4 regions of the Modestobacter sp. VKM Ac-2983 genome follow, and region 4 is predicted to be linked to each of the others. Evidence: riboswitches for the same ligand, from Rfam matches in the RefSeq annotation. Region 4 holds a riboswitch; each other region holds the start of a gene.
The links. A riboswitch is a leader RNA that binds a small molecule or an ion and turns the genes downstream of it on or off. The one in region 4 is predicted to bind cyclic di-AMP.
Positions count from the first base shown of each region.

Region 1: it holds a riboswitch for cyclic di-AMP, as region 4 does, so the genes downstream of both, O2W18_RS00370 (LysM peptidoglycan-binding domain-containing protein) here and O2W18_RS07350 (C40 family peptidase) in region 4, are expected to answer to the same signal.
Region 2: it holds a riboswitch for cyclic di-AMP, as region 4 does, so the genes downstream of both, O2W18_RS09270 (transglycosylase SLT domain-containing protein) here and O2W18_RS07350 (C40 family peptidase) in region 4, are expected to answer to the same signal.
Region 3: it holds a riboswitch for cyclic di-AMP, as region 4 does, so the genes downstream of both, O2W18_RS11505 (peptidoglycan DD-metalloendopeptidase family protein) here and O2W18_RS07350 (C40 family peptidase) in region 4, are expected to answer to the same signal.

Region 1 covers NZ_JAPVBK010000001.1:74,550-82,152, reverse strand. Annotated here, with positions in the region: gene O2W18_RS00395 (zf-HC2 domain-containing protein) at 1-748, opposite strand, end outside; gene O2W18_RS00390 (sigma-70 family RNA polymerase sigma factor) at 796-1,350, shown strand; gene O2W18_RS00385 (cytochrome c oxidase assembly protein) at 1,397-2,383, opposite strand; gene O2W18_RS00380 (DUF5926 family protein) at 2,475-3,410, opposite strand; gene O2W18_RS00375 (cytochrome P450) at 3,532-4,743, shown strand; cyclic di-AMP (ydaO/yuaA leader) riboswitch at 5,006-5,104, shown strand; gene O2W18_RS00370 (LysM peptidoglycan-binding domain-containing protein) at 5,228-5,992, shown strand; gene O2W18_RS00365 (SigE family RNA polymerase sigma factor) at 6,255-6,815, shown strand; gene O2W18_RS00360 (hypothetical protein) at 6,812-7,603, shown strand, end outside.
Region 2 covers NZ_JAPVBK010000002.1:589,979-597,581, reverse strand. Annotated here, with positions in the region: gene O2W18_RS09290 (alpha/beta fold hydrolase) at 1-50, shown strand, start outside; gene O2W18_RS09285 (serine hydrolase domain-containing protein) at 80-1,219, opposite strand; gene mftD (pre-mycofactocin synthase MftD) at 1,330-2,559, opposite strand; gene O2W18_RS09275 (YceI family protein) at 2,706-3,305, opposite strand; gene O2W18_RS09270 (transglycosylase SLT domain-containing protein) at 3,467-4,363, opposite strand; cyclic di-AMP (ydaO/yuaA leader) riboswitch at 4,380-4,528, opposite strand; gene O2W18_RS09265 (class I SAM-dependent methyltransferase) at 4,694-5,341, opposite strand; gene O2W18_RS09260 (universal stress protein) at 5,347-5,901, opposite strand; gene O2W18_RS09255 (cupin domain-containing protein) at 6,118-6,510, shown strand; gene O2W18_RS09250 (Dyp-type peroxidase) at 6,536-7,603, shown strand, end outside.
Region 3 covers NZ_JAPVBK010000002.1:1,062,948-1,070,550, forward strand. Annotated here, with positions in the region: gene O2W18_RS11495 (AfsR/SARP family transcriptional regulator) at 104-667, shown strand; gene O2W18_RS11500 (DUF305 domain-containing protein) at 951-1,577, opposite strand; gene O2W18_RS11505 (peptidoglycan DD-metalloendopeptidase family protein) at 2,308-3,618, opposite strand; cyclic di-AMP (ydaO/yuaA leader) riboswitch at 3,633-3,776, opposite strand; gene O2W18_RS11510 (IS3 family transposase) at 4,078-5,244, opposite strand; AL1L pseudoknot at 4,921-5,034, opposite strand; partial or broken gene O2W18_RS11515 (IS30 family transposase) at 5,371-5,634, shown strand; gene O2W18_RS11520 (NADPH-dependent FMN reductase) at 5,704-6,270, opposite strand; gene O2W18_RS11525 (DHA2 family efflux MFS transporter permease subunit) at 6,267-7,603, opposite strand, start outside.
Region 4 covers NZ_JAPVBK010000002.1:180,043-187,645, forward strand. Annotated here, with positions in the region: gene O2W18_RS07330 (alpha/beta fold hydrolase) at 1-43, opposite strand, end outside; gene O2W18_RS07335 (flavin-containing monooxygenase) at 228-1,724, shown strand; gene O2W18_RS07340 (bifunctional metallophosphatase/5'-nucleotidase) at 1,905-3,713, shown strand; gene O2W18_RS07345 (HesB/IscA family protein) at 3,875-4,159, opposite strand; gene O2W18_RS07350 (C40 family peptidase) at 4,378-4,914, opposite strand; cyclic di-AMP (ydaO/yuaA leader) riboswitch at 4,931-5,075, opposite strand; gene O2W18_RS07355 (HNH endonuclease signature motif containing protein) at 5,606-6,805, shown strand; gene O2W18_RS07360 (hypothetical protein) at 6,933-7,603, opposite strand, start outside.

The DNA.
Region 1 (7,603 bases), on a different contig from region 4:
CGCCTTCGGCCCGGACCACGGCACGCGCGGCCGGGCCGGCGCCCCGCCAGCCGGGCGCCGCAGGACGCTCGGTCCACCGCCCGGGCTCCGCTCCCCGGGCGGCGGCCCACCGCGTCACCGGCCGGGCGACCCGCTCCCCGGTCGGCCCGGTGCGGACGCCGCGATTCCGCAGCGCGAGCCAGCTGACCAGCACGGCCCCACCGAGCAGCAGCAGGTGGCCGACCGCCCGGCCGGTGTGCACGTGACCGGCCCCCAGGTCCCCGACGGTGACCCAGGCGAGCACCGCGGCGAAGGGCAGCAGGAAGGGCAGGGCCCCGGCCGCCAGCCGCGGCAGCACGGCGACGCCGAGGAAGCAGGCGGCCAGTCCCAGGTTCCAGGCCCCAGTCTCGTGCGCCAGGTGCACCGGGGCGGCCGCCGCAGCACCGGTGCCCAGCAGCGCCGGCAGGCTGACCGCCAGCTGACCGGCGCCGACGGCCAGCAGGGTGAGCCGGAGGGCGGCGTCCAGCCACGCCCGGGAGCGGACCGCCGGCTGCACCGCAGGCAGCCGCCCCAGCACTGCGGCGGTCACGTCGGGCACCGCCGCGACCGGGGTCAGCCGGGCCCGCCGGGTGACCTCCGCCGCGGCCTCGGCCCACCCGCGGCAGGCCGGGCACCTGCCCAGGTGCTCGTCGACCCAGGTCTGCGGGAGGCCCGGCGACTCGCCGTCCAGGTCGGCGGAGACCGCCTCACGACAGGCTGCACAGCTCACGGTGGCATAGTCGCCGCCGACGACCGCAGAGTTCCCGGAGGGTCCACGTGGGGCAGCTGGAACGTCTCGCTGCCCGCGCAGCCGAGGGCGACAGCCTGGCTCAGGCCGCGCTGATCCGGGAGACGCAGACCGACGTGTGGCGGCTGTGCGCGCACCTGGCCGACCGCCAGGTCGCCGAGGACCTCACCCAGGAGACGTTCCTGCGTGCGCTCCCGGCGTTGCCGGGCTTCGAGGGCCGGTCGTCGCTGCGCACCTGGCTGCTGTCGATCGCCCGGCGGGTCTGCGCCGACCACCTGCGGTCCCGGAAGCGCCGCGGCCTGGTGCTGGTCTCCGACGACACCGACCTGGCCGACCTGGTCCGCGACGTGCCGGAGGACGAGGTGGGCGGGTCGGTCGCCGCGCAGGATGTGCTGGACCGACTGGAGCCCGAGCGCCGGGAGGCCTTCGTGCTCACCCAGCTGATCGGGTTGCCCTACGCCGAGGCCGCCGAGGTGGCGGGCTGCCCGATCGGCACGATCCGCTCGCGCGTGGCCCGGGCCCGGGCCGACCTGGTCGAGGCGCTGGTCGCCGCCGACCACCCCCGCAGCCGCCGTCCCTCCTAGCGCACCGCCCCTCCCGGGGCCGAGGTCCCGACGTCCGCCCCACCGGTCAGGGGTGCTGGGCCGCCAGCCGGCGCAGGCGCTCGTTGTACGCGGTCAGCTCGGGGTCCTCGCCGCTCTCGCCGCGGGCGATCGCCCGGTCCCGGGTCCGGTCGGCGGCCCGGTTGGACCGTTCCTCCGAGCGGGTCCACTGGAAGAAGACCACCGCCAGCACCAGCACGGTGGGGAACTCACCGAACGACCAGGCGATGCCGCCGGCCGCCCCCTGGTCGTAGAGCGGGTCGATGCCCCAGGACTCCGGCGGGGTGGCGTAGCTCGTCAGCAGCACGGAGCTGCTCATCATCACGATCACGCCGAAGAAGGCGTGGAACGGGGCGGGCAGCAGCAGCTCGAGCATCCGGGCGCCGTGCCCGGAGCGCCGGGGCCACGGGTCGATGGCCATGATCGGGCCGAAGAACAGCAGCCCGGTGACCAGGAAGTGCAGCAGCATGAACGTGTGCCCGACCGTCGTCGACATGAGGTCGTCGAACAGCGGGGTGAAGTAGACGCCGTAGAGGCTGGCGATGAACAGCGGCACGGTGAAGAACGGCGAGGCGACCAGCTGGCCCAGCCGGCTGTGCAGGGCGCCGAGCAGCGCGCGCCGCGGCACCCCCGCGGGTCCCTGCGCCGCGGGCAGGGCGCGCAGCATCAGGGTGACCGGGGCGCCGAGCAGCAGGAGCAGCGGCGTGATCATGCTCAGCACCATGTGCTGCACCATGTGCAGGCTGAAGAGCGCCATGCCGTAGCTCTGCAGGCCACTGGCGGTGACGTGGAAGAGGCTGGCGCAGCCGATCAGCCAGGCCACGGTGCGGGTCGGCGCCCAGCGCACCCCCCGCCGGTGCAGCCGCCACAGCCCGACCAGGTAGCCGACGGCCAGCAGCACGGCCAGCCAGGCCACCGGCGAGGCGGCGGCCAGGTCCAGGCCCAGCACCCGCCCGGTCGTCGGCGGCAGCTCCGGGACGTGCATCCCGCCCATGCCGCCGTGCTCGTGGCCCACGTCAGTCCTCTCTCAACTCCGCTGTGCGGCCCCCACGGTAGGCCTGGCCCGTCCCCCTCGCCGCAGTCGGCGAGGGGGACGGGCCCTCGGCTCAGCGCAGGGTGACCTGACGGGACAGCAGCCCGGCGCGGGCCCGACGCTCGTCGGCGTTCAGCGGCTCGGTGACCGCCAGCGCGGCCTCCAGCCGGGAGTGCAGCTCCGCTGAGGGACCTGCCCACTCGGCGCCCGGCACCTCACCCGGCACGTCCCACACCGGGACGGCGAGGCCCAGCGCACGGAAGGCACCGGCGTAGCGGGTGCCGTCCCCCAGACTGAGCTGCTCGGCCGCGCCGAGCCGGGCGAGGGCGTCCAGCAGCGCCTCCTCCGGCTCGGGGCGCACCCAGCGCACGTGCCCGCGCTCGGTGGTCGGCCGGCACCAGTACGCGGCCTCCAGGCCGGCCAGCCGCACCGTGGGCATCACCATCTCGTTGGCCTGCTGCAGGCTGGCCCGGGCGGTCGCGTCGACGTCGGCGCCCTCGAGCCAGAAGCCGAAGTCGTCGTGCACGGTGACCTCGAACGGCGCCGAGAGGTCCAGCAGCTCCTGCAGCCGCGGCCCGGCCGAGCCGGCGGCACCGATCGGGCCCGGGTCGACGGGAGCGCCGGCCGGGGCCTCGAGCGCGGCGGCGAGCGCGGTGCCGAGGTCGCGGCTGACGTCGTCGGAGGAGGTCTGCAGCTGGACGCCGAGCAGGATCTCCCCGTTGGCGCGCACCAGGGCGGGGGTGCCGCCGGGCAGGACGCTGGCCAGCGTGACCGACCGGCCGTCCGTGGTGGTCAGCTTCGCGGTGGCGGCCGGCACGAGCTCGCGCAGCGCCACCCAGTCGACCTCGCCGGGCAGGCCCTCGAACGGGCGGAGCACCGGCTGGCCGTAGCCGGAGCCGTGGCAGTGCTTGTAGCGGCGGCCGGAGCCGCAGGGGCAGGGCGCCTTCGGGTTGGTCTCACCGGCTGTCGCAGCCGGGGCGGCGGGACGGCGGGTCGTAGTGCGGGCCATGCATGCGAGGGTAGTCAAAGGACCCCCTCGCCCCCCGCCCCTCGCACGCTCGCGGCGGGACCCTGCGAGGGGGCCGCCCGCACTGCCGTGCCGCGCCGCTCCCCTCAGTACGCTGCTGCCGGTGACGCCGGCCCCTGCTCCGCTCGACCTGACCGACCCCGTTCTGGTCGCCGACCCCTACCCGGCCTTCGCCGTGGCCCGCGCCGCGGCGCCGGTGCAGTGGAACGAGCAGCAGGGCATGTGGCTGGCCCTCGGCCACGCCGAGGCCAACGCCGTCCTGCGGGACCGGCGGCTGGGCCGGATCTGGTCGGACAAGGCGCCGGCGGAGCGGTTCGAGAGCTTCAACCTGATCCACCGCAACGCGATCCTGGAGATGGAGCCGCCCACCCACACCCGGCTGCGCCGGCTGATCAGCGCCGCGTTCGCCCGCGGACACGTCGAGCGGCTGCGACCCTGGGTGCAGGAGCTGGCCGACTCCCTCGTCGACTCCCTCGTCGAGCGCTCCGCCGGGGACACCGGCGTCGACGTGCTGTCCGGGATGGCGGAGGAGCTGCCGGTCGCCGTCATCGCCGAGCTGCTGGGCGTGCCGGCAGCCGACCGGCCGCTGCTGCGCCCGTGGTCGAACGCCATCGTCAAGATGTACGAGTACGGCCGGACGACGGAGGTCGAGGCCGACGCCGAGCGGGCCGCCGCCGAGTTCGTCGCCTACCTCCGCGAGCTGGCCGCCGAGCGGCGGACCGCCCCGGGGGAGGACCTGCTCACCCACCTGGTCACGGTGCGCGACTCCGAGGGCGACCGGCTCACCGAGGACGAGCTGGTCACCACCTGCATCCTGCTGCTCAACGCCGGGCACGAGGCGACGGTCAACGTGAGCGGCAACGGCCTGCTGGCGCTGCTGGAGCACCCGGACCAGCTGGATCGGCTGCGCGCGGACCCGGACCTGCTCCCGACGGCGATCGAGGAGCTGATGCGCTTCGACTCGCCGCTGCAGCTGTTCGAGCGCACCGCCACCTCCGACGTCGAGATCGGCGGGGTGACCGTCGCCCAGGGGCAGAAGGTCGCCGCCCTGCTGGGCAGCGCGAACCGGGACCCGGCCGTCTTCACCGACCCCGACACCCTCGACGTGGGGCGCACCGACAACCCGCACATCTCCTTCGGCGCGGGGGTGCACTTCTGCATCGGCGCCCCGCTGGCGCGGGTCGAGCTGCAGGCCTCCTTCGGTGCGCTGCTGAGCCGCACCTCCCGGCTGGAGCTGGCCCGCCCGGCCCGACGCCGCCCGGAGTTCGTCATCCGCGGGCTCCAGGACCTGCCGGTCGTGCTCACCGGCCGCTGAGCCCCCAGCCCCGGCCCCGGTGCAGCGGACCACATGCCGTTGCGTCGGGAAACGACCCGGGGGCACCAGTCCACGGCGCGTCCATGATCCGTCACAGCTCGTGCTGACCGCGTCGGGGAGCCCGGGAAAGCTCACCGCCGACCGGCTCCGCCGGCCGACGGCCTGCCTACCGTTGGTCCGTCCGCCACACGGCGGGCTCCGGACGACGACACCGCCGAACCTGCCCACCGTCGGCCCGGACGTCACGAGACCACGGGCAGGCGCGGGGGACCCACCTCGCAAGACCAGGCCTCCGGGCCTTGGGGTGAAGCCGCAGCACGCGGCCGGGCAGCTCTCGCCCGAACCCGACAGCTAACTCCGCAGGCGGCGAGAGGCACACACACCCATGCTCAATCGCTTCACGGCACGGCGCGACCGCTCCTCCGGGCGATCCGCCTTCGCTTCCGCGGCGCGCCCGGCCATGGTCGTCGCGGCAGCTGCAGCGATGTCCTTCGGGGTCATCGCGCCCGCCCAGGCCCACACCGGCAGCCACACCGTCAGCCCCGGGGACACCCTCAGCAAGCTGGCCAGCAGCCACGGCACGACCTGGCAGACCGTCTACGCGGCCAACCAGGGCACCATCGGCGGCAACCCGAACGTGCTGCGCGTCGGCCAGGTGCTCTCCATCGGCGGCGGCTCGGCCCCCGCGGCTGCACCGGCGGCCGCACCGGCAGCGGCCTCCGGCAGCTACGTCGTCCGCGCCGGCGACACGCTGAGCAAGATCGCCGCGGCGCACGGCACCACCTGGCAGAGCATCTACGCCGCCAATCGCGACACCATCGGCGGCAACCCGAACGTGCTCCGCGTCGGGCAGGCCCTCACCCTCGGCGGCGGGGCAGCACCCGCGGCCCCGGCGCCCAGCCGGCCGGCCCAGCAGGCCGCCAGCCGCAGCGCCGACCGGACCGCCACCGGTGACCCCCGCAGCATCGGCCGGACCATGGTGGCCGAGCGCGGCTGGGGGGCCGGCGAGTTCACCTGCCTGGACAGCCTGTGGACCAAGGAGAGCAACTGGAACCCCACGGCCGACAACCCGAACTCCAGCGCCTACGGCATCCCGCAGGCGCTGCCCGGCTCGAAGATGGCCTCGGCCGGCCCGGACTGGCGCACCAACCCGGCGACCCAGATCACCTGGGGTCTGGGTTACATCAGCGACCGCTACGGCACCCCGTGCGCCGCGTGGGCGCACTCCCAGGCCAACAACTGGTACTGATCCACGAGCGCGACGGGTCGGTCGGCGCGGTCACGCGCTGACCGGCCCGCACCGGTGATCCGGGCCGACCGGACCATCGGCACGACGACGCCCCGGCCGGGCAACCGGCCGGGGCGTCGTCCGTTCCGGACGAGATCCTCCGGCCCCTGCCAGAGGCCCACTCACCGCGCCCGCTGAGCCGTTACCGGATCGTGACCGGGGGACCTGGGGGCCAGCCGGACTGCCGATGCGTCTCCTCAGTGGGACCAGCGGAAGGGATGCGGTGGCGAAGGAGCAGGACGAGGAGTTCACCGACTTCGTCGGTGCGCACGGCCCACGGCTGCTGCGCACCGCCGTGCTGCTGACCGGTGACCGCGGCCGCGGCGAGGACCTGCTGCAGACCGCGCTGGCCCGCGCGTACGGCCGGTGGAGCACGGTCCGCCGCGCCGACGACCCCGTCGCCTACGTGCGCAAGATGCTGGTCAACGGCCACCTGAGCTGGCTGCGCCGGCTCAGCAACACCGAACAGGTGGTCGAGTGGTTCCCCGACTCCCCGGACCGGGTGGACCTGCAGGCGCTGCACGCCGAGGCCGACGAGCTGCGCACCGCGCTGCGCGAGCTGAGCCCGCGGGTGCGCACCGCGGTGGTGCTGCGCCACCTCGACGACCTCAGCGAGGCCGACACCGCACGCCTGATGGGCTGCTCGGTGAGCACGGTAGGCAAGCACGTCTCCCGCGGCCTCGCCGTGCTGCGCACCGTCCTGGACCGTTCCCCCGGGCCGTCCTTCCACCCCTCCCCCGAACCGTCCCCCGACCCGGCACGGACCACCCGGAGGCACGCGTGAACCCCCACGAGCGCGACCTCGCGGGCCGGCTGCACGGTCTGGCCGACGAGCTGACCGCCGGCGGAGGCGGCGATGCCGCCGACGCGGTGGCCCGCTGGCGCCACCGGCGCCGGACCCGGCGGACGTTGACGGCGGTCGCCGTCGGCGTGGCCGCGGTGGCCGTCGGAGGCGTGGTCGCCGTCGGCCCACCGTCCTCCGCACCGCTCCCCGGGGGCACCGCGCGGCCGACGGTCACGTCGTCGGCGCCGGCCACGGCACCGACGCCGCCGCCGCCCGGAGAATCCACGCCGTCCGGGACACCGGTGCCCGACGACAGCCCGGTCACCGGCGGTGCGACCGAGGCCTACGGCAAGGAACCGATCCCGGCGGTGTCCGCGGCGGAGAAGGCACGGCTGACCGCCGAGGCGCAGGCCGACCTGGACCGGGTGGTCGACGCCCTGCCGCCGTCCCTGGCGTTCCCCTCGCCCACCGAGTGGGACCGGTGGCTGCCGGAGCCCAAGCCGTACCCGGGCCGGGACACCGCGGACGACCTCTCCACCTGTCCGGTGCTGTCCGACGGCCTCTCCGCTGCTCTGGGGTCCCGGATGAGCTACTGGACCGGCACGCTGCCCGGCGCGTGCACCTGGGCGCCAGTACCGCTGCTGTACGACACCATCGACTACCCGTTCACGGTGCGCGTGGGCTTCCTGGGCGACGGGACGACGCCCGCCGACGTCGCCCGCGATGCGTTCGACTGGGTGCCCCAGGGCGATCCGACCCCCTGCCCCCGGGCCGACGTGGTCGACGGC
Region 2 (7,603 bases), 410 kb from region 4:
TCACCGCGCTGCGCACGGTGCTCGCGCTGGGCGGTGACCGACCCCGCTGACCCGTCGGGCGTGCTCCCGCAGGGGTGGGTCAGAGGCAGCGGTACAGCGCCCGCCAGAACGTGTCCAGGCCGTCGCCCGGCCCGGCCGTGCCGCGCGCGGTGAGCAGCACCGCGACGAGGTCCCGGTCCGGATCGGCGTAGGCGGTCGTGCCCGTCCCGCCGTCCCAGCCGAACCGGCCCGGCTGCGCCCATGGCTCCCCCGGCTCGACCTGCACGCCGACCTGCAGGCCCCAGGAGCGGCCGGCGCCGAGGAAGTCGGCGGCCTCCACCCGCTGCGCCGTGGTCAGCGCTCCGGTGGTCATGGCGGCCACCGATCGCGGGCTCAGCAGCGGCCCGCCGCCGTCGGCGAGCGCGCCGAAGAAGGCGAGCACGTCCGGTGCGCTGGAGACCAACCCGGCCGCCAGCCCTTCGAAGACCGGTGGCACGGACGACCGCCCGTCGGCCGGGTCGAGGAGCTCGAACCCGTCACCGGCCGGCAGGTACGCCGGGCCGAGCCGCGCGGGGTCGGTCGCGCAGAAGCCGGTGTCGGCCAGGCCCAGCGGACCGGTGACCCGCACGCGCAGTAAGTCGCGCAGCGGGCACCCGGCGACCCGGCTCAGCAGCACCGAGAGCACCTCGGTGCTGAGCTGGTACAGCCAGCTGGCCCCGGGCTGCGCGGCCAGCGGCAGCTCGCCCAACCGGGCCAGGTACTCCCCCGGCGTCAGCTGCGGCGGCAGCGGACCCGGTCCGAGGCCGGCCCGGTACAGAGCTCGGTCCAGCGGCGAGCCGTCCCACAGCCCACCGAAGCCGGGCGTGCTGGTGAGCAGGTGGCGGACGGTGATCGGGCGGTCAGCGGGCACCGTGTCCGTGAGTGCGCCGGCCCGGTCGACCAGCACCCGCGGGTCGGCCAGCTCCGGGAGCCACCGCCCGACCGGGTCGTCGAGGTCCAGCAGCCCGTCCTCGACCAGCGACAGCGTCAGCACGCCGGCGAACGGCTTGGACAGCGAGGCGAGCCGGAACAGCGAGTCCGGACGCACCCGGGCGCGGCCGCCCAGCTCGAGGGAGCCGCCGGTGTGCACCTCGACCTCGCCGTGGTGGCGCACCGCGGCGGCGTAGCCGGGCAGTCGGCCGCGCTCCACCTGGGCCTGCAGCGCTGACCAGACGGTGACGAACCGGGACAGGTCCGACATGGGGGCCTCCTGCGTCCGAGGGACGGCGCACCCAGCGTCCGAGGGACGGTGCGCTCGGCAGGGAGGACGGCGGTGGCCGGTGGAAGTCATCGCGCCGGCCACCGGGACCCTCAGGCGGTGGTGCCCTTGCCCGAGGACCGCTGGGCCGCCGGGGCGTCGGCGCCGTCCTCGCCCAGGTGCCGCTCGAAGTGCGGCGGGACGACGAGGTCGGCCGGGCTGAGCTCATCGACCGAGCGGTGGCCGAGGCCGACCAGCGCGGACCCGAGCCCGTCCCGCAGCAGGTCGAGCACGTTGCCCACGCCGGCCTCGCCGTTGGCGGCCAGGCCCCACAGGTAGGCCCGGCCGATCATGACCGCCCGGGCGCCCAGCGCGACTGCCTTGGCGACGTCGCCGCCCCGCCGGACGCCGCCGTCCATCAGCACCTCGACCTGGTCCCCGACCGCGTCGACGACCGCGGGCAGCGCGCGGATCGCTGCCGGGGTGCCGTCGAGGTTGTTGCCGCCGTGGTTGGAGACCGAGATCGCGGTGACCCCGGCGTCGACGGCCCGCTTGGCGTCATCGATCCGCATGACGCCCTTGAGCATGAACGGCCCGTCCCACTGCGAACGCAGCCAGGCGACGTCCTCCCAGGTGGGCATCGGCGAGCCCATCCACTGCCCGTAGGCCCCGAAGAACGTGGGCGCCGGGTCACCGGGGGTCGCCACCATGTTCGGCACGGTGAGGTCGGGGAGCTTGCGGGTGCGGGCGAAGTCGAGCAGCCACCGCGGCCGGGCCAGCACCTGCGGGGCGTACCGGCGGGCCGCCTCGAAGTCGATCTTCTCCGGGATGAACGGGCTGCCCCAGTCGCGGCCGTAGGCGAAGGACCAGTCCAGCGTGGCGATCATGCCGACCGCGCCGGCGGCCTTCGCCCGCTGCATGCGGCCGAGCATCTCCTCGCGGGTGCCGACCCAGTACATCTGGAAGAAGGTCTGCGGGTTCGCCGCCACGACCTCCTCGATCGGCTTGCTGGCGAAGGAGGACAAGCCCATCGCCACGCCGCGGGAGGCGGCGGCGCGGGCCACGGCGACCTCACCCTCGGGGTCGACCGCCTGGACCCCGGTGGGGCTGATCATGATCGGCATGGAGACCGGCTGGCCCATGATCGTGGTGGCCAGCTGCCGTTCGTTGCTCAGCCCGGCGGTGTGCGGGGCGAACCCGAGCTCGGTGAAGGCGGCGAGGTTGTCCGCCGCGGTCAGCCCGCGCTCGGAGCCGGCCACCAGCGCCCCGTAGACCCCCTTGGGCAGCCGCCGCTTCGCCCGGCGCTGCGCCTCCGCCACCGACTCGAACCACGCGTTCGCCACCTGCGGACCCCCTGCTGCTCGACTCGTCCCGGGCGACGCCGTCGTCACCGGGGTTGCCGTCGCGGGGCCGGCCGGTCCCCCGGCGCCCTACGTGGCACTGAGTGCCACCCTAGCGGCCGAGGGTGGCCTGGGACACAGTGCGCCGGTCAGGCGTCCTTGATCGCCGAGACGTCGAACTCCACCTGGATCCGGTCACTGACCAGCACGCCACCGGTGTCCAGCATCGCGTTCCAGGTGAGGTCCCACTCGCTGCGCTTGATGGCCAGCGCGCCCTCGAAGCCCACCCGCATGTTGCCGAACGGGTCCAACGCCGAGCCGGTGAGGGTGAAGTCGATCGAGACCGGCCGGGTGACCGCCTTGATCGTGAGGTCGCCGGTGACGCGGTAGACGTCCCGGTCGACCTGCTCGACCGCGGTGGAGACGAAGACCATCTCGGGGTGCTGCTCGACGTCCAGGAAGTCGGCCGAGCGCAGGTGCGCATCGCGGTCCGGCGTCCCGGTGTCGATGCTGGCGGTGGCGATCCGCAGTCGGACGTTGCTGGCCGTCGGCGTCGCGGTGTCCAGGTGGGCGGTGCCGGAGAAGTCGGTGAAGGCACCCCGCACGGTGGTCACCATGGCGTGCCGGGCCCGGACGCCGATCCGGGTGTGCGTGACGTCGACGGTGTAGTCGCCCGTCACGTCGGCCAGGGCGCTGGTGGCGGCGTCGAAGTCCGTCGCGGCGCCCTCGGGTGCGCGGTGCTTGCCCACGGATCAGCGCTCCTCGTCTCGGTGGTCGAACCCCTCGATCCTCCCCGATGGTCCCCCGCCGGTGCACAGGAGGGCCATCTGCCCGACACCTCGGCACTGCATCGGACGCAGCGAGGCCCGGGTCCGGCCGGACCCGGGCCTCGCTGCGCACCGCCGGTGGGTCAGTACCAGCCGGTGGCCTTCGAGTGCGACCACGCGGCGCACGGCGAGCCGTAGCGGTTGGTGATGTAGATCAGCCCCGCGTCGATCTGCCGGTAGCCGTCCGCGGTCTTGGCGATCCCGGTGCTCTTCCAGGTCGAGTCCAGGAACTGCGGGATGCCGTACGCGGTGCTGTTCGGGTTCTGCGCGTTCGGGTTCCAGCCGCTCTCCTTGCCCCACAGGCTCTCCAGGCAGGAGAACTCCGTCTGGTCGCCGCCGAGCTTGCCCAGGGCGTAGTCCTGGAACGAGCCCGACCCGGAGGACGCGACGGGGGCAGGCGCAGCCGGCGCCCTGGTGGTGCTGGACGGGGCCGGGGTCGCCGCCCGAGCGGCGGCAGCCGCTGCCTCCTCCGCGGCCTTCGCCTCCGCAGCGGCCTGGGCCTCGGCGGCGATCCGCGCCTCTTCCGCGGCCTGCGCCTCGGCGGCGGCCTGCGCTGCTGCGGCTGCCTGCGCGTCGAGCACGGCCTGGTCGGCGGCCGCCTGCGCCTGCGCGGCGGCGGCCTGGGCGGCCTCGCGCTCGCTGCGGTTGGCGGCGAGCTGGCCGAGCCGGTCGGCCAGGGGGCCGTCGACGAGGGCGGTCCCGGTCTGCTGCGAGCTCAGGTCCAGCTGGGCGACGACGCTCGCGGGCTCGACGGCGGCCTCGGCCCGCGTGCCGGGCTCACCGCCGACGAGGACGTTGACCAGGATCGCCCCGGCGGCGGCGACGCCGACGTACAGCGTGGGCCGACGGAGGCCCCCCGGGGGCTGACGACGAGCCCGCCGGGCCACCGGGGCGTCATCGGCGCCGGTCGAGAGCGCGGGGAGCACCTCGGTGGCGGGCAGCTGCTCGTCGGACGAGGACGCGGTGGTGCGACGGGACATGAAGAGAGGGGCTCCGTGGGTCTTCCGCGGCCGCCTACCGAGTCAGCTGACGGATTCGGGCGGGAAGTCGCCCTACCCAGCCGGGCGGCTGCCCGGGCGGGATTCACCCCAGTGGTGCGGTGGGTCCCCGGTTCGCTGCGTGCAGCGATTCGGCGGCATCCGGTGCGGGCTCCCCGGGTGGGGACGAGACGTCCGACCGGACCTGGCCACGGTAGAGGCCGTCGCCTGGGCGTGACAATGCCGGGAGCCGGATTTCGTCGCCATGTGCCACGTCTCCCATCCGGTGGCGGGGCGGGGCAGCAGCAGTGGGACGGCTGGTGCCGGTGGGCCTCAGGGGAGCCGCCAGACCGTCGTCCGGCGCACCGCTCCCCCGGCGGCGTCCGGTACGTCGTACTCCGCCTGGGCCACCAGGCCCTCCTTCGGGACGTACGCCCGTCCGGGGTCGCCCAGCAGGACGGTGGCCCCCTGCAGCCAGGCCGCGCCGAGGAAGGGCAGCACCCGGGCGGTCATCTCCCGGTCGTAACAGACGTCGCCGGCCAGGACGACGTCGATGTCCGGTAGCTCCTCGTCCAGGACGTCCCCGACGACCTCGATCCCGGCCACCCCGTTGACCTCGGCGTTCAGCCCGACCGCGGTGTGCGAGTACGGGTCGACGTCGCTCGCCAGCACCCCGCTCGCCCCGGCCAGCAGCGCGGCGACGGCCACCAGGCCGCTGCCCGCGCCCAGGTCCAGGACCCGGCGGCCGGCCACGAGCTCCGGGTGGTCGAGCACGTGCCGGGCCAGCGCCTGGCCGCCGGGCCAGGCCGCGGCCCAGAACGGCGGGTCCTCGCCGGCTCCGCCGCCCTCGGTCTCCATCGCCTCCCAGAGCGCGACGACGTCGTCGGCGACGTGCAGCTGCACCTCGGGGACGAGCGACGGGCGGTCCAGCCGGGTGTGGGCCCGCAGGAAGGCCGGTGGCACGGGGTGCTGGACCGCCACGCCGGTCAGGCCTTGCGCTCGGTGCGCACGACGGTGACCGGGCACGGGGCGTGCCGGGTGACCTGGTCGCTCACCGAGCCGAGCAGCAGCCCGGCGAAGCCGCCTCGCCCGCGGGCCCCGACCACAAGGAGGTCGGCGTGCTGCGCGGCCTCGAGCAGCGACCGCACCGGCGCAGCGTGCACGACGTGGCAGGTCACCTCGCCGGCCCGCTCGGCGCCCAGCGCGGCCCGGACGTCGGCCTCCAGGTCGGCCTGCACCGCCTGCTCGTACTCACCGATCGGCGGCACGTAGCCGAGCTCCCAGCTCGGCGGCTGCGGGGCGGTGGCGATCCGCCAGCCGCGGACGACGTGCAGCGGCCAGGAGGCGCGCTCGGCCAGCGTCGCGGCCCACTGCAGCGCCTCCTGCGCGCAGTCCGAGCCGTCGTGGCCGACGACGACGCCACCCTCGACGGCGGCGCGGGTCGACACCTCTCCCTCGACCTCGGCCAGCTCGGTGGCCGCCTCGTCCCGCTCGGCAGCGAGTGCTGCGTTCCCCGACCGGTCTGCTGGCTGCTGCGTCAACGCCGTCCTCCAGTGCTCGTGTGCTCGTGCTCCGCCGGTACCCGGCACCAGGAAGCCTCCCCCACCCGGCCGGTCGACGGCAGGGTCGGAGGGCCTGTTCCCCCGTGTCGTCCGGGCCGGGGGCCTTCGGATCGCGGCGGAGGCCGCTCTGCTCTTCACTGATCATGAGCCGGCGCGCGCCGGCAGGATCGACTGGATCGAGGAGGAACGGCAGCCATGGAGCACTTCACCATCGCCACCGTCGCCGAGGAGAGCGCCGACTTCCGTCGGGTGCTCTGGACCGGCGAGCACACCCAGCTGGTGATCATGACGATCCCGCCGGGTGGGGAGATCGGCGAGGAGGTGCACGAGGAGATCGACCAGATCCTCACCTTCGTCAGCGGCACCGGCCAGGCCGTCGTCGGCGGGCAGAAGAAGAACGTCGCCCAGGGTGACCTCGTCGTCGTCCCCGCCGGCAAGAAGCACAACTTCCTCAACACCGGGGTGAACCCGCTGGTGCTCTACACGGTCTACGGCCCGCCGGAGCACGCCGACAAGGCGGTGCACAAGACCAAGGAGGAGGCCGACGCGCTCGAGGAGGCCGGCAAGGACGAGCCGCCGACCAGCTGAGGCCCGATCGGGCAGGGTGGGCGTCGTGACGACGCAGCCGGGCATCTTCGCCCTCGGCACCCCTGAGCACTGCTACCTGGAGCTCGACCTGGAGCCCGGCTGCTCCGCGGAGGACCTGGTCCGCGGGGTGGCCGGGCTCACCGGTCCGCTCTCCTCCACCGGTGGGGTGAACCTCGTGGTCGGCTTCCGGCCGGAGCTGTGGGCCGCCGTCGCCCCGGACGACGCCCCGGCGGACGCCGCCAGCTGGACCGAGGACCTCGTCGGCGCCGGCCGTTACCGGATGCCGGCGACCCAGCACGACGCCTGGATCTGGGTCGCCGGGGGCGATCGCACCGCGGTCTTCGACAACGCCCGGGCCGTGCTGGCCGCCCTGGCCGGCGTCGCCCGGGTGGCCGCAGAGGTCACCGGCTGGCTGTACCGGCACGACCGGGACCTGACCGGCTTCATCGACGGCACGGAGAACCCCTCGCTGCTGACCGCCGCGGAGGTCGCGGCCGTGCCTGCCGGCGAGCCGGGTGCGGGGGCGAGCATCGTGCTCTATCAGGTGTGGCGGCACGACAGCGCCGCCTGGGAGTCCCTGGGGATGCACGGCCAGGAGATGATGATGGGCCGGACCAAGCCGGACAGCGTCGAGCTGCCCGACGACGTGATGCTGCCGAGCGCGCACGTCGCCCGCACCACCGTCGAGGTGGACGGCGAGGAGAAGCAGATCTTCCGGCGCAACGTCGCCTACGGCGGGGTCACCGACCACGGGACGGCGTTCGTCGGGTTCGCCCGCGACCAGTGGCGCCTCACCGAGATGCTCCGCCGGATGGCCGGGGCTACAGACGGGGTGCGCGACGGGCTGACCGGCTTCCTGACCCCGCTGAGCGGGGCGTACTACACGTGCCCGTCGATCGACGCCCTGGCCCGGTTCGCGCCCCCCCGACGAGGACTGACGGCCACCGTGACCCAGGAGCAGGAGCAGCCGGCGCAGCCGGAGCCGGAAGGTGGTGACCCGGCGTGCTGGCTCGACCGGGTCTGCCCGGTGTGCGGCCGGCTGACCGAGCGGCTGCCCACGGGTCGCTGCGCCGCCTGCGGCGAGCCCTGGGAC
Region 3 (7,603 bases), 880 kb from region 4:
AGCAGCCTCGTCGGGTCGTGGCCGCGCTCCTACGACTCGTTCACCCTGTTCCCGCTGGACGAACTCGTCGCCGCGCCCGAGGTCGGCGATCCACGGGTGCGCCGTGGAGACGTCACTCGGGCGCCAGGTGGACGACGATGCCGCCGCCGCGGTCAGCACCCTGACGCAGCTCACGGCGGACCACCCGTTCCGCGAGGGCTTCTGGGCGCTCCTGATGACCGCGCTCTACCGACTGGGCAGGCAGGCGGACGCCCTGGCCGCGTTCCAGCGGGTCCGGAACCACCTCGTCGACGAGCTCGGCGTCGAGCCCGGCCTACGGCTGCGTGAGCTCGAGACCCGCATCCTCGACCAGAGCCCGTCCCTCGGCGATGCGCAGATGTCGCAGTCCGGACGGGACGACACCACGCGACCCGGGAACCTGCCGGCGCGGCTCGACCGCCTGATCGGCCGCGAGTCCCTCGTACGAACCCTCGCGGCAGCGTTGTCGACCTCGGCGGCCATCAGGTCCATGACCGGACTGACCAGCGCAGCCGCTCCCCCATCGGTCAGCCGGAAGAGCCCTCGTTCGTCGCGAGGAACAGAGAGCCGTCGGCGGGGTCCACCCCACTTCGTGCGCGTGGCTGATGTCCCCGGGTGGGGATGCGGCGCAGGCGCAGGTGTCGAGTGAGTCGCTCCCGGCCGCGGGGCCTCTGCCGTGCACCCCACCACAAGGACGGCGGCGGGCAGCAGGACGGCCGCCACGCTCCGGCGTCGACGTGAGCCCGGAACCGCGGGGACCTGGGGACGTGGTGCCACAGCTGTTCTCCTCCTGCGTGGTGTGTCTCCTCCTGCGTGGTGTGCGATGCCATCCAGGGCGGGAGATCGACTCGCCGGCAGCCGTCCCTGAGTCATCGGGTGGGAGACGTGGGGCGCGGTGCCCGCACGGGGCACCGCGCCCCAGCGGGCACGGATCAGTCAGCCAGCTCGGTGAGCAGCTGCCGCATCTCCTCGATCTCCTGTGTCTGGGTCTCGCTGATCGAGCGAGCCAGGTCGACGGCCTCGGCGTTGCGGCCGTCCTCGACCTCGGTCTGCGCCATCTCGACGGCGCCCTCGTGGTGCTCGATCATGGCGCCGAGCCACATGCGGTCGAAGTCCCGGCCGGCCGCAGGCATCTGCTCCATGCCCATGCCCATGCCGCCGTCCATGCCCCCCATGTCCCCAGACCCGTGATCCATGGCTCCCATGTGGCCGGACTCGTCGAGCGGCTGGTCCCACTCCTCGAGCCAGCCGGTCATGAGGTCGATCTCGGGGTCCTGACCTGCTTCGATGCGCTCGGCCAGGTCCACGACCCTGGGATCGGAGGCGCGGTCGATGGCGACCGCGGACATCATGAGCGCGCCCTCGTGGTGCGGGATCATCTCCTGTGCGAACGCGACATCGACGTCGTTGAACTCCGCGCTCTGATCAGCGGAGCTGTCGTCGGCCGCGCTGCCACCGGTGGCGGGGGTCTGCTCGGTGTCCGAGCAGCCGGCCAGGACGACGACGGCGGCCATCAGTCCACCGGTGAGGCGGACGAGGCGAATGCTGGTGCGGGTCATGCTGGGTCTCCTGTCTGGGGGATGTGGGCACGCGTGCAGGACCCCGGGACAGCGGGAGCTGTCGGGGTGCCGCGCTTCGGCCTAGATCCGTAGAAGACAGAGTGCGGAGAGAGTGGGTGGTCGGGGTTGCCTGGACCACCCGGTGGGCCAGCGGGAAGGTGTGGGTGAGCCGCGGACAGGTGGGACCGCCCCGCCTCGCCGGAGCACCACGGCCCCGAGGACCGTCAGCCCCGCGAGCAGAACGACGAGACACACCGCCAAGAGGTGCGCGTCGTGCCACGGGGCCAGCGGGCCGCTGGACCCGGTGACGTCGGCATCTGCTCCCCCGGGTGTGGCTGCGGCGTGCCCGTGGTCTGGCATCGCATCGGCGACGTGGCCCACATGGACGGACCCTGCCGGCACACCGACCGGGGCAGCCACACCGAGCGACGTGGACCCGTGCTCAAAGACCGGGCCCGCGGCCACACATTGCATCCCGTGCACGGCGAAGACGGCGGCCAACAGCAACAGCGCCGCCCAGAGCCGTGCCACCAAGACCACCTCCCCCACACGACGGTACGACGGCCCGGCTGGCGCGCCCGAGACGGCTGTCGGCCCCTTGGAGTGACACCCGGGCCCCTCCCCACGCTGATCATGACCGCACCACGGCGCGAAGTGCCCACTCCAGCGACTGCTCGGCGGCACTGACCGCCCAGCGGGGTCACCGAACGAGCTCTGAGGCCTGTCGGGGTCAGCCGCAGCTCCCGCCCAACGACATGCCCCGCGCGGCCAGCCACGGAACCGGGTTGCTGCGGTCCTGGTAGAGCCCACCCTGATGCACTTCGAAGTGCAGGTGCGGACCGGTGGACTGACCCGTGTTGCCCACCAGCGCGATCTGCTGCCCAGCGGACACCTGCTGTCCCGCGTCGACCGAGTAGCTGTCGATGTGCCCGTAGAGGGTGATCGAGCCGTCCGCATGCTGCAGGTAGACGGCCAGCCCGAAGCCGGATACGGGGCCGGCCTGAAGCACCACGCCGGCTTCGGGTGCATAGATGGGGGTGCCGATCGGGGCGGCGATGTCCACGCCGTAGTGCATGGTCCCCCAGCGGGCGCCATAACAGGAGGTCACCCGCCCCGACGTCGGAATGCCAGCGCCGGCAGCAGACCGCTCACCTCCCCGGGAAGCCGCATCGTCCAGCCGCTCCGCAAGGAGTGCATCGACATCTCCACTGCTCTGTTGCTCGGTCGGTACCGCAGCGACATCGCTGCCGGCCTGCTGCTCCACCGGCCCCGCAGCAGCATCGCCGCCAAGGGTGACCACCCGCTCCTGCGCCTCCTGCAACTGCTGCTCCACCGCGGCCCTGTCCCTCACAGCGGCGTCGTAGGTCTGCTGCGCCGCAGCGAGCTCCTCGTTGGCGACCCGTTCGGCCTCGGCGGCGGATGCGGCGGCCGTGTCGCGGGCACCCACGGCGGCCTTCGCTGCCTCCGTAGCCGCCTGCTGCTGGCGCTGGACGACCTCGAGCTCGTCCAGTTGCTCGCCCCGGTCATCACCCAGGATCTCCAGCGTGGCGGCTCGTTGGAGGACCTCCTCGGGGCTGCCTGCAGCGAAGAAGGCCGACGCACTGCCGTAGGCGTCAGCGCCCATGTAGCTCTGCCGGGCCAGCGCGACGACGTCGTCTTGCGTCTGCCCGACTGCCGCCTGCGCAGCCGTCAGCTCGGCCACCCGGGCATCGGCCTCCTGTCGTGCTCGGACCAGCTCGGCCTGGGCGACCAGGCTCCGATCGGCGACCGCCTCCGCTTCCACCGTGAGCCGTTGCAAGGTCTCCTCTGCCGTGACCACCGACTTCTCGATGCTGGCAAGCGCAGCCTCGGCCTCCGCGAGTCCGGGTCGGCCTGCCGGGGCCGGCGGGGGCCCATGTGCGGCGTGGGCTGCCGGACCGGTGAGGACCAGCAGCAGGGCAGCACCGGCGGCCAGCGTCGGCGCGGTGAACGCGGCGCGCCATCGGGCGCGGCGGCGTGAGTGGACATGGTGCTGCAAGACGGTGTCGTGCGGTGTCGCCAACGTGGCGAGCTCCGTTCTCCCTCACCGTCTACCGAGTTAGCTGACGGGTTCGGGCCGGAGACAGCCCTACTCGCGGCGGCCCACTGGCCAGGCGAGATTCACCCCAAGGGAACGATGGGTCCCCGGTCTGCCACCGCGTGAGCGGCAGCAGTTCGACGGGGTCCGCGCGAGGACCTCTGGGCGAGATCGGGGCTCGGGCGGACCGGCCGTGACGCTACAACGAACCCCGATGCTCGTCACAATCCCGTAACACCAGCCAACCATCGTGGCCAGCCGCACCCTCGCGGGCCAGTGCGTGTGCGAAGGCGTTACAGGCGGACGCCGGACCGGCCTTGATGCGCCTCGACAGATCAGCAGCCCGAAGGTGGTGGACGGCAAGGAGCGCGAGTCACCCCCCTAGCACCTCCAGGTCATCGCCGGGACCGGGCGGCGCCCCATCCGTACTGTCCCGCCCCGGGTTCAGTGGAGGCTCGGAACTGACGCGGCGACGGTAGTCGCCGCGAGGTTGTGCCGGTAGAAGTCGTCCTCGAGCTCGGCCGGTGGGATCAGGCCGATCTCGCCGTGCAGGCGTCGGTGGTTGAACCAGTCGATGTACTCCGCGGTGGCGATCTCAAGGTCGTCGATGCCCTTCCAGGGGCCGCGGTTGCGGACGAGCTCGGCCTCGAAGAGGGAGTTGAACGCCTCGGCGAGGGCGTTGTCGTAGCTGTCGCCGGTGGAGCCGACAGAGGCCACGGCGCCGGCCTCGGCCAGGCGTTGGGTGTAGCGCACCGCGACGTACTGCACGCCTTTGTCCGAGTGATGGACCAGCCCGCCGAGGTCCCGGCCGGCTCGGCGGCGGGTCCAGAGGCCCATCTCCAGGGCGTCGAGCGCGAGGTCGGTGCGCAGCGAGCGGGACAGCTGCCAGCCGACCACCCGGCGGGAGTAGACGTCGGTGACGAAGGCGGCGTAGACCCAGCCGGAGAAGGTCCGGCAGTAGGTGATGTCGGCGACCCACAGCTGGTCCGGGCCGGTCGCGGTGAACGCGCGTTCGACCAGGTCCGGGCGGGTGTCCGGTCCCGAGCCGGGGATCGTGGTCCGCGGTCCCTTCGCCCGCGTGATGCCGCGCAGCCCGGCCGCACGCATCAGCCGCTCCACCGTGCACCGAGCCACGGCGTGGCCCTGCCGGCGCAGCTGCGCGTGGACCTTGCGGGCACCGTAGACACCGAAGTTGTCGGCGTGCACGGCCGCGATCACCGCGGTGGTGGCCGCGTCGGTCACCGACCGCACCGAGGGCGCCCGGGTCTTCGCGGCGTAGTAGGTGCTCGGGGCGATCTGCAGCTGCTGACAGATCGGCTCGACCCCGTGCTCATCCCGGTGGGCGTCGATGAACTCGACGATCACCGCTGTGGGCGGTCGAGCTCCGCCGCGAAGAAAGCCGACGCGCTCTTCAGGATCGCGTTCGCCCGGCGCAGCTCCGTCGATCTCGGCCTGGGTGACCCAGTTGCGCAGCGTCTCGGGGTTGATCCCCAGCTGATCGCCGATCCGCTTCAACGCCCCGCTCCGCGTGGCCGGGTCACGCCGCGCATCGACCGCCAACCGGATCGCCCGCTCCCGCAGCTCGTCGGGGTACTTCCTCGGTGCCGCCATGCCTCTCATCCTCACGTGGATTGAGAGCCTCCATCAGACCCGGGGCGGGACAGGGTACTTCCTCGGTGCCGCCATGACTCTCATCCTCACGTGGATTGAGAGCCTCCATCAGACCCGGGGCGGGACAAGATGGCCGAGCACGCCCAGTTCACCGTCGCCACCGGGGTCACCGTCTACTTTTGCGACCCCAAGAGCCCCTGGCAGCGAGGCAGCAACGAGAACACCAACGGACTCCTGCGCCAATACCTGCCCAAGGGCAGTGACCTGCGCACCTTCACCCACGACGACCTCGACGCCATCGCCGCACGCCTCAACGGCCGACCCCGACAAACCCTGGGCTGGAAGACTCCCGCCGAAGCATTCAACGAGGCTGTTGCACAGACCCATTGAGACCGCCCCCGTTAACGGACGGCCCGATACTCGACCGTTTGCGGGCCGATGAGGACCGACGGTGCAGGGTCACCGGGCTCCGCGACGCAGCGGCGTGAGCGCGTCGGCCCATCTGACCACCTGGTCGAGAGTTGCCTTGAGTGCGGCTTCGTGATGCCCAGCGGGCGCCACGCAGCCATCGGGGAAGTCGGTGAACAGCGAGAGGGCGACCTGCGATCGGACGTCGGCGACGTGGAGCTCTCCCATGACCAGGCGGAGTTGTTCGACGGCTCGGGTGCCGCCGTGGGTGCCGTAGCCGACGAAGCCGGCCGCCTTGTCCTGCCACTCGGTGTAGAGGTAGTCCAACGCGTTCTTGAGGACGCCGGGCATGGAGTGGTTGTACTCAGGGGTCACGATGACGAAGCCGTCGTAGGTGGCGATCGTCTCGGCCCACCGGCGGGTGTGGGGCTGGGCGTAGGTGCTGGTCATGGCGGCGACGACGGGTTCGTCCAGGTGTGGCAGTGGGTGGTCGGCCAGGTCAACGATCTCGAATTCGGCGTCCTCGCGCGTGCGGGCGGCGGCGTGCACCCATTGGGCGACAGCGGCGGACTTTCGGCCTGGTCGGGTACTGCCGACGATGATGGCGATACGTGTCATGCCGTGGACTCCTCAGGTCGGGCGGTTCTCGGGACGGTTGCGCCGGCTTGTCGCTGTTCGTAGGTCAGCCATGCCGCGCCGACGAGTGCAACTGTGGTGACTGCTGTCAGCCACCAGAAGGTGGTGCGGAAGGCGCCGGAGGCGGCCGCTCCTGTGGCGTTTTCAGTCAGACCGCTGGTGAGGATGGCGATGAAGATGGCGCTGCCGATGGCTGCTCCGACGCGGGAGAGCACGTTGATCTGCGCACTGGCATCAGGCATCTGGTGGGCTCGGACGGTGGCGAGGGCGGAGGAGACCGCCGGCATGCCGCTCAGGGCCAGACCGATACCGCGCAGCACCTGGAGCAGTTGAACGGTCACGATGTCCATGCCGACCGGCATCAGCGCGAAGGGCAGTGTGGTCGCTGCGGTGATCAGCAGCCCGACAACCGTGATGCGACCTCCACCGAACCGGTCGGTGAGCCACCCGGCGACCGGGAACATCGCGGCGGCGCCGACGCTGAAAGCGATCAGGAGCAGGCCCGTGTCGACGATGTCGCGGCCCAGCAACACCAGGAAGTACAGGGGCATGACGATCAGCCCGCCGAACAGGGCTGCACCGTTGAAGAACACCTCGAACGCGGCAGCGCGGTAGACCCGGTTGGCGAACAGGCCCAGGTCCGACAGCGGCGATGGGGTGGCGCGGGACCGGGCGAGGAACCCGATCAGCGCGAGCAAGCCCAGGGCCGCGGCGGTCACGGGGGCAGTCGAGATCTGCTGCTGCTCGGTGAGTTCCGTGATGCCGTAGGTGAGCAGCGGCAGGCCCAGGACCACCAGGACCAACCCGGGTACGTCCAGACGGTCCCCCGGTGCTCGGTCCCCGCGCGGCACCACGCGTAGACCCAGCAGGAGCCCCAGCGCACCGACGGGCAGGTTGACCAGGAACAGCCATTGCCACGACAGGTGCGAGAGCAGGAGTGCCCCGACGACCGGGCCGACCGCGGGAGCCAAGATCGCGGGAACGCTTGTGGTGGCCATGACCCGACCCATGCGAGCCGGACCGGCCACCTGACCGAGGACCGTCATGCCGGCAGGGACCAGGAGTCCTCCGGCCAGTCCCTGCAGAACTCGGAGGGCCACGAGAACCTCGACCGTCGGTGCCAGCGCGCACAACCCAGACGCCACCGTGAAACCCGCGAGGGACCACAGCCACAGCCTCCCGGGACCCACCCGCCGGCTCACCCACCCACAGACCGGCAGCGCCGCCGCCAGCGCGAGCAGGTAGCCGCTCTGGACCCACTGCGCAGCCGACAGGGAGACACCCAGGTCGGCACCGATCGCAGCCAGCCCAACGT
Region 4 (7,603 bases):
CGACCCGGACGGTGCGCGGCGGGTGGATCGTCGGTGTGCTCAACGGGGCTCCCGTGCTCGGCCGAGGGGTGGCCTGGAGCACACCACACGCCGACGACAGCAGGAAGGGTCCGTGCGACCGAAAGTGGTCCAGGTCACACTCTCCCGTCCGGGAGTGGTAGAACGACGAGGGGACGGTGCCCGGCAAGGTGCACCCTCCCGCAGGGACTGGGGGAACGGTCATGACGATGACGCAACCGACCCGGACGGCGGCCGACGAGCGGGTCGAGCACGTCGACGTGCTGATCGTGGGGGCGGGGATCTCCGGGATCGGCGCCGCCTACCACCTGCGGGAACGGTTCCCGGACAGGAGCGTCGTCGTCCTCGACGCCCTGGCCGGCCACGGTGGGACGTGGCGCACCCACCGGTACCCGGGGGTGCGATCCGACAGCGACCTGTTCACCTTCGGCTACCGGTTCAAGCCCTGGCGCGGGCCCTCGATCGCCTCGTCGGAGGAGATCCTCCGGTACCTCGACGAGGTCATCCGGGAGAACGGGCTGGACGCTCACATCCGCCACCAGCACCGGGTCACCGCCGCCCGCTGGTCGACCGACGACCGGCGCTGGACCGTCGAGGTCACCCGCGGGGACACCGGCGAGGCGCTGACCTTCACCACCGGCTTCCTCTGGATGTGCCAGGGCTACTACCAGCACGAGAAGGGGCACACGCCCCAGTGGCCGGGCACCGAGCGGTTCCAGGGGCAGGTCGTCCACCCGCAGACGTGGCCGGACGACCTCGATCTCGCCGGCAAGCGGGTGGTGGTGATCGGCTCGGGCGCGACGGCGGCGACGCTCGTCCCGGCGATCGCCGAGACCGCCGCGCACGTGACGATGCTGCAGCGCTCGCCGACCTTCTTCTACGCCCGGCCCAAGACCCACGAGCTGGCGACGACGCTGCGCGCACTCGACGTCCCGGAGGAGTGGACGCACGAGATCCTGCGGCGGGCCTACATCGCGGAGGTCGACGAGCTCGCCCGGATCTCGGCCGAGTCCCCGGACCTCGCGCGCGAGTTCCTCATCGAGTCGATGCGCCCCCACTTGCCGCCGGACGTGGACATCGACAAGCACTTCAACCCGGCGTACCGGCCGTGGCAGCAGCGGATCGCCCTCCTCCCCGACGGCGACCTGTTCACCGCGATGCGCGAGGGCACGGCCTCCGTCGTGACCGACACGATCGAGACGTTCACCGAGACCGGGATCCGGCTCACCTCGGGGGAGGAGCTGGCGGCCGACGTCGTCGTCACCGCCACCGGCTTCGACCTCAGCGTCTTCGGCGGCATCGCCTTCACCGTGGACGACGAGCCGGTCGACGTCGCACAGACCGTCACCTACCGCGGGCTGATGTTCACCGGCCTGCCCAACCTGGCCTACGTGTTCGGCTACTTCCGGCACAGCTGGACGCTGCGCGCCGACCTGATCAGCGACTTCGTGTGCCGGTTGCTCGCGCACATGGACGAGCGGGGGGCGACGACGGTGGTGCCGCGACTGCGGCCGGAGGACGCCGACATGCCGCTGGGGCCGTGGGTCGACCCGGCCAACTTCAACCCCGGGTACCTGGCCCGCTCGCTGCACCTCATGCCCAAGCAGGGCGACCGGGAGCCGTGGACGCACCGGCACGACTACGCCGCCGAGCGGGAGCTGCTGCCGGCCGCCGACCTCGACGACGGCACGCTGGTCTGGTCCTAGCTCGGGTCGGCGCCTGGACGTCGAACCGCTCGGGCCGCTCCCGGGGGCGGCCGCTGGATGAACAGCTCGTGCTCCGAGTCGACTTGTCGGCATCCCTCGCTACCTTGGCCCGGCAACCGGACGGCCGGCCCAGGGGGCGGCTGACGAGCTGGGGGAGATCGAGTGCGCAGACGGACGACGGTGACGGTCGCGGCAGCGGTGCTGGCGATGAGCTTCGGGGCGGTGACCCCCGCGGCAGCGGGCCCGGGCGGTCACGAGAAGGGCCACGGGCACGGGCACGGCCACGGGCACGGCAAGGGTCACGGCGGCGGGCACGGCAAGGCGCAGAGCCTCGAGCTGACCATGCTGGCCACCACCGACCTGCACGGCCGCGTGCAGGACTGGGACTACTTCCGCGACGCGCCGTACACCGAGCGCTCCGGGGACGCGACGGGCCTGGCCCGGGTCTCCTCCGTGGTCGACTCGGTGCGCGCGGAGAAGGGCGCGGACAGCGTCTTCGTCGTCGACAACGGCGACTTCCTGCAGGGCACGCCGCTCACCTACCTGGCCGCGCAGCAGCCGCCGGAGGCCGAGCACCCGATGGCGGCGGCCTTCGACGTCATCGGCTACGACGCGCAGGTCGTCGGCAACCACGAGTTCAACTACGGCCTGGACACCCTCGCCGGCTACGTCGACGACGTCGACCACCCGGTGCTGGGCGCCAACGTCGTCGACGCCGCCACCGGCGAGCCGTACCTGCCGCCGTACACGCTGCGGGAGATGAAGGTCCGCGGCGCGAAGCCGGTCACCGTCGGCATCCTCGGCCTGACCACGCCCGGTTCGGCGATCTGGGACCGCAACAACGTCGAGGGCCAGGTCGAGTTCCGCGACATGGTCGAGACGGCGCAGGAGTGGGTGCCGATCGTGGCCGAGCAGGCCGACGTCGTCGTCGTCCTCGCGCACGCCGGCGTCGGCGGGACGTCCTCCTACGACGACCCCGCCGTGGGCACGGAGAACCCGTCCGACGTCATCGCCCGCACGGTGCCCGGCATCGACGCCATGGTCGTCGGCCACACGCACCGCGACGCCCCGTCCCAGGTCGTGGTCAACGAGGTCACCGGCGAGGAGGTGCTGCTCACCCAGCCCTACCGCTGGGGCGGCACGGTCAGCCAGGTCGACTTCGCGCTGACCAAGACCCGCGGCCAGTGGGACGTCACGGGCGCCACGGCCACCGCGCTGCGCACCAAGGACCACCCGGAGGACCCCGACGTCCTCGCCGTCACCGATGAGGCGCACCGGACGACGGTCGACTACGTCAACCAGGTCGTGGCCACCTCCACCGAGGAGCTGACCACCCTCACCAGCCGGTACTCCGACACCCCGATCCTCGACTTCATCCAGCAGGTGCAGACGGAGACCGTCGACGCCGCGCTCGAGGGCACCGAGCGGGCCGACCTGCCGGTGCTGTCGATCGCCGCACCGTTCAGCCGGGAGGCGGTCTTCCCGGAGGGCGAGGTCACCATCCGGGACATCGCCGGGCTCTACGTCTTCGACAACACCCTGGAGGCGGTGGAGATGACCGGCGCCCAGGTGCGGGACTACCTGGAGGAGTCGGCGAGCTACTTCACCCAGGTGCCGGCCACCGGGGAGGTCGACCCCGAGACGATCACCAACGCCGACGGGACGCCGGACTACAACTACGACGTGCTCTCCGGCGTCGACTACGACCTGGACGTCTCCCGCCCGGTCGGGGAGCGGGTCACCCGGCTGGAGATCGACGGTGTGTCGGTGGCCGACGACGCCCGGTTCGTGGTGGCGGTGAACAACTACCGGCGCTCCGGCGGTGGCGGCTTCCCGCACGTCTCGACGGCGCCGGTGGTCTACAACGAGCAGCTGGAGATCCGTCAGCTGCTCATCGAATGGGCGCAGGAGCGCAGCGTGATCGACCCGGCCGACTTCTACGTCGAGAACTGGCAGCTCGTCCGTGACGGGGAGCCGCTGCTCGGCTGATCCCCACGGAGCCGGCCGGGCTCATGCCCCCGACCCCTCCGGACCGACGAACGCCCCGTCCTCCCTCGGGAGAGCGGGGCGTTCGCGTACGTCGGGGCCGCAGACGACGTCCGCCCCGCTCCGGCGGACCGGAACGGGGCGGACGCGGTCGTGCCGGGAGCTCAGACGCCGGACTCGGCGATCCCGAACTGGACCTTGCCGGTCGGGTCGGGCTGCGCGTCCAGGACCTTGTCGTCGAGGACCGTCGCGGCCTTCTCGTCCAGGAACACCCGGGCGCCGGACTGGTCCAGCACCTGGTCGTCCTCGGCCGGCACGGCGGCCAGGCTCAGCGCGAGCGACTGGGCGGTCGGGTCGTTGGCGATCCGCAGGCCGCCCTGCTCGGGGGTCTCGGACTGGTCGAGGATCCCGCGGATCGCGGTTGCTGCCTGGGGGGTCAACGTGAGCATCGGTGAGGTTCCTCTCGTGTCTGGTGCCCTGACCAGCTGCGGAAGGGTGTGGCGCGGCACTGCGCCACACCCTCCGGCAGTTCGTCGGCCGCCCCTGCGGGCGACCGGGCCGTACGGGGCCGGGACTCGCTACCTCGCACGTCCCAACGTCGCGGTCGAGGAGGCGCGAGGCAAGAGGCACCGCCGATCGTCACGGGGTCGCAACACCCCCGGCGACGTCAGACCAGACGACGCGCGGAGTTGTAGCCCCACATGGTGTCGACGTTGATGGTCCGGACGACGTCCCCTGCGGTCGGCGCGTGCACCATCAGCCCGTTGCCGATGTAGATGCCGACGTGACCCACCGGGTCGTAGAAGAAGACCAGGTCACCGGGCTGCAGGTCGGCGCGGGCCACCGGGACGCCCATCGTCGACTGCATGCGGGAGGAGTGCGGCAGCGTGATGCCGGCGGCCGCGTAGGAGTACTGGGTCAGCCCGGAGCAGTCGTAGACGTTGGGACCGGCGCCGGCCCACACGTAGGGCTTGCCCTGCTGGGCGAGTGCGGTGTCGACGATGATCTGGGCAGCTGCGTTCGGTGCCGCGACCGGAGCGGCCGCAGCTGCGACGGGTGCTGCGGCGGGCGCGCCACCGCCACCGACGGAGGCCTGGGCGGCCATCGGGGTGAGGGCGACGCCGGCGCTGGCGAACAGCGCGATCAGTGCCCGGCGACCGGAGCGGGAGGGACGACGGGCAGGGGACGTGCGAGTGGTCGTCATGGACGACGGGTTCTCCTTGTTCTCCTCAACCGCCTACCGAGTTAGCTGACGGGTTCGGGCGGGGAACTCGCCCGGTGCTCCGACACTCGCGTGCCGTCGCACTTCACCCCAGAACTGCGGTGGGTCCCCGGTCCGGGCGTTCGCTGCGACGTCGCAGCGGGTGCCCGGTTCGGCGGTGCTCGCCGGTGTCACCGTGCGTGGTGACTCAGGGGCCGGCGGGCGCGGATGACGGTAGGGCCGTCATGGATTCGTCACAAAGTGCCGCCTGTTGCGGTTCCGACACCCCGTGGGGCCGCAACACGCCCGGGCGACTCGGGCGACTCGCCGACGTGACGTCGGGCAACGCCGGAGGGTGGTGCGTGCAACGACGGCTCGGATCGACCGTCCCCTCCCGGGAATCGATTTGGGCCGCATCGGCGGGTGTGCACGCTGCGTGCTCGGCGCATCACGCCGACGTCGGGCGTTGTCGTGACGCCGGACGTCGGAGTCCGGTCGGGGCCGGGGAGACCGGCGTGGGCTGCTGGCTCGTCGACCGATGTGGAGTTCGAGCGGCGCGCTGGTGTGTCGGACCGGCTCGCGGCAAGGGGTCAGGGTGATCTGTGGACAAGCGCCTGACCTGGGGATTCGTGTTGTGGGAGCCCTTGCTCGGCGGTAGGATTCGTACAAGCGTTCGAACCGGTCGGGAGGTGTCATGAGCGAGTTGCAGTCGGCTCTGGACGCCCTTGCGGCCGAGGACCTGCATGGGTTGACGGATGGCGCCGTGTTGGACCGGACGACGTTGCTGGTGCAGCTCGGCAATCGGGTCGCTGCGGAGCTGACCCGCACGGTGCGGCACGCAGAGCTGACGCAGGCTGCGGAGTACGACGGGTTGAAGTCGATGCGGTCGTGGTTGATCGGGCATGCACGGTTGTCGCAGACGGAGGCGTCCCGGGTCGTGCGGTCCGGACGGGTGCTGGAGCACTTCCCGGCCTTGGCGGCCGGGTTCGCTGGCGGGCAGATCACGGCCGCGCAGGTGAACGTGGTGGCGGAGAAGATCGGCCCCCGCGAGGTCGCGCGGGCCGAGGAGCAGGGCATCGACCTGGGTGCCTTCGACCAGGTCTGGGCGCAGGTGGCCACGGAGTCCCCGCACGAGTCGCTGGTGGCTGCGGTGCAAGCCTTCGACAACGCCCTGGATCCCGACGGTCCGGAGCCGGACCCGACGGAGGGTCGTCGGTTCACGATGGTCAAGCACGCCGATGGGAGTGTGACCGGCCGGTTGGAGCTGGATGCGGTGGGCGGGGAGAAGGTGCAGGCGGCGATCGAGTCGATCGTGCAGGCCGACCGCCCGAAGGGTGATGAGCGGACGCGGTCGCAGCAGGACGCCGATGCGTTCGTGCAGTTGGCTGACAACCAGTTGGCCTCGGGGAACCTGCCGGTCTTGCGGACGGTGAAGCCGCACGTGGTGGTGGGCGTCGACCTGGATGACCTGGTCGACCCGGCGACCGGTGCCGGTGCGGGGGAGATGGGCTTCGGGGCGACGATCTCCGCGGCGCGGGCCCGTTACCTGGCCTGTGACGGCAGCATCTCCCGGATCGTGATGGGCCCCGACGGCGTCCCGCTCGACCTCGGTCGGGACCACCGGGTGGTCACCCCCGGGCTACGTAAAGCAGTCGAACGGCGGGACAAGTCCTGCGTGTTCGCCGGCTGCGGTGCTCCGTCGTGGTGGTGCGACGTCCACCACCTGATCCACTGGCTGCACGGCGGTGAGACGTCGCTGCAGAACTCAGCGTTGTTGTGCGAACGGCACCACACGAAGGTCCACCACGGGTTCCGGGTGGAGCGGGATCCCGGTGGGCGATGGCGCACCTACCGCCCCGACGACACCCAGATCCCCATCGGCCCAGCCCTGTAGCAGTGAGAGTGCGCGTCGCGGACCCCGCCGTCGGAAGGACGGCGGGGTCCGCAGGCTGTCGCTGGTCCTTGCCGGCCCCTGCTCCTCGCCGGCCCCTGCTCCTTGCCGGCCGTAGGCCTTGCCGGCCTTACTCCTCGCCGGTCTTGGCCTTCGACGCGAAGGAGCTCACGCACTGGCCCTGGTTGGCGAACTGGCCGGGCTCGAACTCCGTGGCCCAGCCGCCGTCCTTGCAGTCCGCCTTGGTGAACACCCGTGGCTCGACGTCGTACGTCGTCGTCTCGCCGCCCACCGTGATGCCGATGCCGTCCACGTAGGCCTCCAGGCCTGCGTTGCTCCGCCCGGTGTTCACCGCGAACCCGGTGATCGTCGTTGCCGCACCGAAGTGCTCGACCAGCGTGGCCAGGGTCGTGGGCGTGCCGTTCGAGCCGGGCGTCGCGGAGCTGAACGGCTGGATGCTCGGGGTCCACCAGCCCCCGGCGCGCCCGCCGGTGCTCTGTGTGGTGTCCCACGCCTGCCATTGCCCCTCGGCGATGGTGAACCCGGCCTTGTTCGCCTCCCAGACCACGGTGGCGAAGTCGTCCGGGCCCGCCGGGTCGATCTCCACGTTGATCGACGGGCCGTAGCCCGGCAGCCCCGTCTTGTACGACGAGTAGGTGACCCCGGCCAGGTCCGACAGCGGCCGCCCGTCGAGCAGGCCGGTCATCAGCCGGGCCTTCTCCGATGCCGCGTCCAGCGCCAGCCGGTAGGCGGAGTTGCCGAAGCCACTGCCCGCCGGTGCCTCGGCGATGCCGCCCTCCC